2 regions of the Micromonospora sp. CPCC 206171 genome follow, and region 1 is predicted to be linked to the other one. Evidence: riboswitches for the same ligand, from Rfam matches in the RefSeq annotation. Region 1 holds a riboswitch; the other holds the start of a gene.

Region 1 (3,769 bases):
CAGCCACCACACGTGACCGGTGGCCCCGAACACCACCAGCGCCCCCAGGTTCGTGCCCGCGTTGACCACCTTCGCCATCGCCGAACCGTGCACGAAGTCCGCGCCCACCAGCGCCGTGAACGCCACCACCAGGAACGTGCCCGTACCCGGGCCGATCAGACCGTCGTACAGGGCGATGCCCACCCCGGCCACCGCCACCGCCGCGACCACCCGCAGCCGGGTCCGCCGCGCCGGCACCGCCACCACCCCCAACCGGGGCCGGAACACCACGAACAACGCCACCGACACCAGCACCGCCAGCACCACCGGCCGGTACGCCCCCGCCGGCACCGCCCCCGCCAGCGCCGCCCCGACACCCGCGCAGCACACCGCCAGCCCCGCCGACGGCCCCGCCACCATCCAGTCGATCTTCGTACGCCGGGCGTACGTCACCGCCGCCGTCGACGTACCGAAGATCGCGGCCAGCTTGTTCGTGCCCAACGCCGTCGCCACCGGCACCCCCGGCGCGGCCACCAGCAACGCCGGCAGCAGCAACAGACCACCACCACCGACCACCGCGTCGACCCAACCGGCCATTGCGGCCGCGGCGAGCAGGGTGGTCAGCGACAGGGGATCCACGGCCGGCCATTCTGCCCACCCGCCCCAGCCCGCCGCGCCACCCTGTGGCCGACCTCACCGGCCGGCGACCCCCTCACCGACCGCGCCGGCGACGCAGCCACAGCCCCACCGAGGCCACCGCCACGAACACCAGCATCGAACAGAGCAACGCCTTGACCATCGGGCAACTGTGCCACGGCGACGTAGGGTGCAGGAGTGCGCCTGGCGACGTTCAACCTGCTACACGGCCGCTCCCTGACCGACGGCCTGGTCGACCCCGACCGGCTCACCGCCGCGGTGCAGACCCTCGACGCCGACATCCTCGCCCTGCAGGAGGTCGACCGGGACCAGTCCCGCAGCGGCAACCTCGACCTCACCGCCATCGCCGCCCGCGCCCTCGACGCCCCCGAACACCGCTTCGCCGCCGCCGTCGTCGGCACCCCCGGCGAACAGTTCCGCCCCCTGCGCCACGACGACGACGGCCACGGCGAACCCTGCTACGGCGTCGGCCTGGTCAGCCGACACCCCGTCCGCTCCTGGCAGGTCACCCGACTGCGCCCCGCCCCGGTACGGTCCCCGATCTACGTCCCCGGCCCCGGCGGCGGCCTCGTCCTGCTGCGCGACGAACCCCGCGTCGTGCTCGCCGCGATCCTCGACACCCCGCACGGGCCACTCACCGTCGCCGCCACCCACCTGTCGTTCGTCCCCGGCTGGAACGCCCACCAGCTGCGCCGCGTCGTACGCGCGCTGCGCACCCTGCCCGCCCCGCGGATCCTGCTCGGCGACCTCAACCTGCCCGCCGGCGCGGCCCGACTGCTCAGCGGCTGGCGGCCGCTGGGCCGCCGCCCCACCTACCCGGCCGCCGCGCCCCGCGTGCAACTCGACCACATCCTCGCCGACCGGCACGGCCTGGACCGGCTGCCCCCGGTCACCGCCGTCGACACACCCCTGTCGACGATCTCCGACCACCGGCCCCTCGTCGTCGACCTCGGCTGACCCGGCGGCGGCGACCCGACCCCGGCGCCGCCGCCGCAGCCTCAGCCCTGCCCGACGGCCCGCTGCGCCGCCCGCACCGCGTTGCGGAACAACATCGCCACCGTCGTCGGACCCACCCCGCCGACCCGCGGCGTGATCGCCCCCGCCACCTCGGCACACGACTCGTCCACGTCCGGCAGCAACCGCCGCCCCTCGTAGCGCACCCCACCACCGACGACCACCGCGCCCGGGCGCACGTGCTCCGGCCGCACGATCCCCGGCACCCCCGCCGCCGCCACCAGGATCTCCGCCCGCCGCGTGTACCGCGGCCAGTCCGCCACCCCGGTGTGCACCACCGTCACCGCCGCGTTCGCCGTCGGCCGCTTCTGCGCCAGCAGCATCGCCAACGGCCGCCCCAGCGTCGCCCCCCGACCCAGGATCACCACCTCACGACCCGACACCGGCACCCCGTGGTACGCCAGCAACGCCTCGATCCCCGCCGGCGTACACGGCAACGGCCCCGGCAGACCCAACGCCAACCGGCCCATGTTCACCGGGTGCATGCCGTCGACGTCCTTGTCCGGGTCGAGGACGTCCAACGCCCGGTCATAGTCCAGATGACCGGGGATCGGATGCTGCACCAGCACCCCGTGCACCCCCGCGTCGGCGTTGAAATCCGCCAGCACCCGGTGTAGATCCTGCTGCGAGGCCGACGCCGGCAGATGCACATGCGGCGACGCGAAACCCAACTCCGCCGCCTGACGCTGCTTGATCCGGATGTACCCGGCGCTCGCGTCGTCGTCACCCACCAGCACCGTCGCCAACGCCGGCGTCACCCCCGCCGCACGCAACGCCGCCACCTGCTCGGCGACCTCCGCCAGAATCTTCTCCGCCACCGGCTTACCGGGCAGCAGCCGGGCCGTCGCAGTCGTCGGGGAAGTGGAAACAGACATGGCTCACCTCGTCCGCGGAGGCCCAGGCGGTCGACCCCCGCGACGAGCTCCCCGATGGTTCACCCATCCCCGTGCCGCCAGTCGCGTCCACCCTCAGCCTGCCACACCGCCGGCGCGGACCGCATCCGCCACCGCCCACCACCCGCGCAGCCAGACCAGCACCGCCCGCGCCGCATCCACCCGCACACCGACGATCCTGTCAGGACGGGGACCCGCCCCCGTGCGGCCACCCGCCGCAACCCGTACAGTCTCGCCGTGATCGAGATCAGCGCCCAGGTTGACCTGTCGCACCCCAGCGACCGGGTCTGGCAGGCATTGACCAACCCGCAGCTGCTCAGCCGCTGGTTCACCGAGACTGAGACGGTCACGCAGGCACCGCAACGGCTGCTGCTGCACACCGCGGGGCTGCCCGGCTTCCACGCCGCCGTCGACGCCGAGGTGACCGACCAGCGGGCACCCGAGCTGCTCGTCCTGGAATGCCGGGAAGGCGATCGCCGCACCCAGCTCACCTGCACCATCACCCGCACCGCCGACGGCTGCCGACTGTCGGTCCAGGAAACCATGGAACACGGCACCTGGCCCGCCGAGGACCGCGACCACCGCGAGCGGTGCTACCAGCAGATCCTGACCGGACGGCTCCCCGCCATCCTCGACTGGCTCGCCTTCCAGCAGGTCGACCTGCGCCGCGGCGAGGACCCGCCGACCGCCGAGCTGCCCGCCATCGTCCTGTCCGGCCGCGCACCCGCACCGGCCGACCGCCGACGCCGGCTGGTGATCGTCGCGGCCGTGACCACCGCGACCCTCGCCACCGGCGCCGCCCTCTCGGCCCTGCTGCCCGGCGGCGAGCAGACCGCCGCACCGGCCCCGCTGCCCCCACCACCCACCGCCGGCGCCACCAACGACAGTGCCGCGCCCCGGACCAGCCGCAGCTCCCGGCCCACCTCCGCCGCCGCCGCTCGTAGCACCCCGCGCCCCACCAGCCGGACCCCCACCGCCACCCCGTCGCGCACACCCACCTCCGCCGCCCCGAGCGCCGCCACCATGACCGCCCGCTACGAGACCACCGCTACCCGGCTCTTCGGCTACACCGGCCAGGTGGTGCTCGACAACCCGGACGGCCCGGCGGCGAAGAGCTGGACCCTCGTCGTCACCCTGGCCGAGGGCGGCACCATCACCAACGCGCAGGGAGCCAACTGGCAGCAGGACGGTCGGGCCGTCACCTTCACCGGCGCACCCGTGCCGGC
Region 2 (3,769 bases), on a different contig from region 1:
GCCTAGACCGATGGCATGAAGTCACTGATGAGAAGTCTGCTGCCGAGCTATCCCTCATCCGGGAACTCGTGGTCAGCCAAGCAGAGGCTTGTCTGCCTGGACAGCTCTGAACTCGGCGCCCAATTCATCAGGCGACTCTGTCAACGGTGAGTGACCCGCCGGCCGGCGCGCTGGTGGTCGGCGACGAGAAGCGGTAGCCCGGGTTCTCGGAGCTATTCAGCCAGCCACGGGAGGTCGTGGCTGCGTCCCGCGGCGGTCGTGGACGCTACCCGTCCTACGAGATGCAGGCTTATGGCCAGACGAATGTAGGTCCTGCACGGGAGCCGGACCTGCTGGCCGCGTTCGTTGGTCAGCGCCTACCGACGCTCCTCTCATCCACGGCTACCGCTCGCAGCCCGACCGGACCACGATGCAGCCGGTTCGCATCGAGAGGGTCCGATCGCCGCGGACGCGGGGGTGCCGGGCGGAGCGGCGGTGGGCCGGCGCGCCGCGCCGGCCCACGCGCGCGGTCAGCCCAGGTCGACGGCGGGGTAGAGGGGGAAGCCGGTGAGCAGCTCGTTGGCCTGCTTGCTGATCTTGTCGGCCAGCGCCGGGTCGAGGACGTACTTGGCCTTGGACTCACCCGGCGTCGTCTGGCTGAGCACGGTGTGGATCAGCTCGGCGGTGGCGTCCATCTCGGCGACGCCGAGGCCCCGGGTGGTCAGCGCCGGGGTACCGATCCGGATGCCCGAGGTGTACCAGGCGCCGTTCGGGTCCTGCGGCACCGCGTTGCGGTTGGTGACGATGCCGGAGTCCAGCAGCGCCTGCTCGGCCTGCCGGCCGGTCAGGCCGTAGCCGGAGACGTCGAGCAGCACCAGGTGGTTGTCGGTGCCGCCGGTGACCAGCTTCGTGCCCCGGCGCACCAGGCCCTCGGCGAGCGCCTGGGCGTTGTCGACGATGCGCTGGGCGTAGTCGGCGAAGTCGGGGCGGCGGGCCTCGGCCAGGGCGACGGCCTTGGCCGCCATCACGTGCGGCAGCGGACCGCCGAGCACCATCGGGCAGCCCCGGTCCACCTGGTCGGCCAGCTCCGGGCCGCAGAGCACCATGCCGCCGCGCGGGCCGCGCAGCGACTTGTGGGTGGTGGTGGTGACGATGTGCGCGTGCGGCACCGGGTCGAAGTCGCCGGTGAAGACCTTGCCCGCGACCAGTCCGGCGAAGTGCGCCATGTCGACCATGAAGGTGGCGCCGACCGAGTCGGCGATCTCCCGCATGATCCGGAAGTTCACCTTCCGCGGGTACGCCGAGTAGCCCGCGACCAGGATCAGCGGCTTGAACTCCCGCGCCGCCTCGGCCACCCGGTCGTAGTCGATCAGGCCGGTGGCCGGGTCGGTGCCGTAGCTGCGCTGGTCGAACATCTTGCCGGAGATGTTCGGCCGGAAGCCGTGGGTGAGGTGGCCGCCGGCGTCCAGCGACATGCCGAGCATCCGCTGGTTGCCCAGCTCCCGGCGCAGCGCGAACCAGTCCGCCTCGGTGAGGTCGTTGACCTGGCGTACCTGGGCCTTCTTCAGCGCCGGCGACTCCACCCGGTCGGCCAGGATCGCCCAGAACGCCACCAGGTTGGCGTCGATGCCGGAGTGCGGCTGCACGTACGCGTGCGCGGCGCCGAACAGCTCCTTGGCGTGCTCGGCGGCGAGCGCCTCGACGGTGTCGACGTTCTGGCAGCCGGCGTAGAAGCGGCGGCCGACGGTGCCCTCGGCGTACTTGTCGCTGAACCAGTTGCCCATGGCCAGCAGGGTGGCCGGGGAGGCGTAGTTCTCGCTGGCGATCAGCTTGAGCGACTCGCGCTGGTCGGCCAGCTCGGCGCCGATGGCGTCGGCCACCCGGGGCTCGACGGCGCGGATCACCTCGAGCGCGCTGCGGAAAGCGGTGGATTCGGCGTTCAGCGACATGCGACCTCCTACAGACGTGCGGAAGGCCCAGGCGCTCGGCGTGCGTCCTCATGACGGGACCGCTTCCCGATGGTGCTCCATCCCCACGCGCCAGTCACGGCCCGCGCCGATCCTACCGGGTCGCCGGGGCGGGGCCCGCCCGACCTCGCCGGACGGGGGTGGACCGGCTCAAGTCCGAGCAGCACCGGAAGATGGCCGAGCCGGGCTCGGCCGACTGAGCCCGCCGTCGCGCGGCCCCACGCCTGCGGCGCGGTCTGCGTACGATCGGCGGATGCCATCCGAGGACGCCGGCGGCAGCCTGGTCGCCATCAGCGACCTGCACGTCGGGTACGCGGAGAACCGGGCGCTGGTCGAGGCGTTGCGCCCGGCCTCTCCCCGCGACTGGCTGATCGTCGCCGGGGACGTGGGCGACACCGCCGCCGACGTCGAGTGGGCGCTGGGCCTGCTGGCCGAGCGGTTCGACACGGTGGTGTGGGCGCCCGGCAACCACGAGCTGTGGACCCCGCAGGGCGACCCGGTCACCCTGCGGGGCGTGGCCCGCTACCAGCACCTGGTGCGACGGTGCCGGGAGCTGGGCGTGCTCACCCCGGAGGACCCGTACCCGGTGTGGCGGGGGGCGGGCGGGCCGGTGCTGGTGGCGCCGCTGTTCCTGCTCTACGACTACAGCTGGCGGCCGGAGGGTTTCGACACCCGGGAGGCCGCCCTGGCCGAGGCGTACCGGACGGGGATCGTCTGCACCGACGAGTTCCTGCTGCACCCCGACCCGTACCCGACCCGGCACGAGTGGTCCGCGGCCCGGGTCGCCGAGACCGCCCGCCGCCTCGCCGAGCGCGATCCGGCCCTGCCGACCGTGCTGGTCAACCACTGGCCGCTGGTGCGGGAACCGACCCGGGTGCTGCGCTACCCGATCTTCGCCCAGTGGTGCGGCACCGAGGCCACCGCCGACTGGCACCGCCGCTTCGACGCCGCCGCCGTGGTCTACGGGCACCTGCACATCCCCCGGACCACCTGGCACGACGGGGTCCGCTTCGAGGAGGTCTCGGTGGGCTACCCCCGGGAGTGGCGGCGCCGGGGCGTACCCCCGGGGCGGGTGCGGCGGATCCTGCCGGCGCCGGACGGGGTGCCGCCGACCGCCTGGTGACGTGCGTCGGGGCCCGGCCGACGGCCGGGCCCCGGGCGCGAGTGGCGCTCAGGCGGTGACCGCGTCGACGGCCTTCTTGATCGCCTTGGGGGCGGTGGGGGTACGCGGCGCGTCCTTGCGCATCGCGATCATCCGCTCACCGATCTCCTGGAGCTGGTTGCGGCCGAGGGCCTCGCGCACCTTCGGGAACCACTCCTGCTCCTCCTCCTCGACGTGGTGCTCGACGTTCTCGATCAGCACCGTGGTCTTGGCGACGAAGCGCTCGTCGGAGGCGTCCATCGCGGCCAGCTCCGCGCAGAGCAGGTCGGCGACGTGGTGCTCCTCGTACGACTCGAGGATGTCGTCCTCCAGGTCGGGCAGGAGCTTGCGGACCTCCGGGTACATCACCTCGTTCTCCAGGTAGGTGTGCACCGTCAGGGCTTCCAGGATCTGGTTCACCAGCTGCTGGCGCTTGCTGGCCGGGCCCTCCTCGGCCTTCTGGAACTCCTTGAAGAGGCGGCGCATCTCCTTGTGGTCCTCTTTGAGCAGGACGATGGCATCGGTGGACACCGGCAGACCTCCTTGGTTCGACTGACGTCTGCCCCGGTACCCCGAGGGTGAGCTGCGAAAACGGATGGGGCCCGGCGTGTTGCGCCGGGCCCCACCACTGGTCGTGCCGTGCTGCTACTTCACCGCGTTGTACGCGTTGACCATGCCGGCG

What was found. A riboswitch is a leader RNA that binds a small molecule or an ion and turns the genes downstream of it on or off. The one in region 1 is predicted to bind ZMP and ZTP.
Region 2: linked by a shared signal. The riboswitch ahead of V6U89_RS27295 (glycine hydroxymethyltransferase) and the one ahead of V6U89_RS22770 (bifunctional 5,10-methylenetetrahydrofolate dehydrogenase/5,10-methenyltetrahydrofolate cyclohydrolase) in region 1 are both predicted to bind ZMP and ZTP.

Annotation. Positions count from the first base shown of each region.
Region 1 is NZ_JBAKHT010000022.1:51,875-55,643, forward strand. Features, by position in the region: gene V6U89_RS22760 (sulfite exporter TauE/SafE family protein) at 1-618, opposite strand, end outside; gene V6U89_RS22765 (endonuclease/exonuclease/phosphatase family protein) at 814-1,593, shown strand; gene V6U89_RS22770 (bifunctional 5,10-methylenetetrahydrofolate dehydrogenase/5,10-methenyltetrahydrofolate cyclohydrolase) at 1,635-2,525, opposite strand; ZMP/ZTP riboswitch at 2,539-2,615, opposite strand; gene V6U89_RS22775 (cellulose binding domain-containing protein) at 2,781-3,769, shown strand, end outside.
Region 2 is NZ_JBAKHT010000036.1:7,249-11,017, forward strand. Features, by position in the region: gene V6U89_RS27290 (hypothetical protein) at 1-110, shown strand, start outside; gene V6U89_RS27295 (glycine hydroxymethyltransferase) at 510-1,928, opposite strand; ZMP/ZTP riboswitch at 1,947-2,036, opposite strand; gene V6U89_RS27300 (metallophosphoesterase family protein) at 2,200-3,069, shown strand; gene V6U89_RS27305 (hemerythrin domain-containing protein) at 3,118-3,618, opposite strand; gene V6U89_RS27310 (S8 family peptidase) at 3,733-3,769, opposite strand, start outside.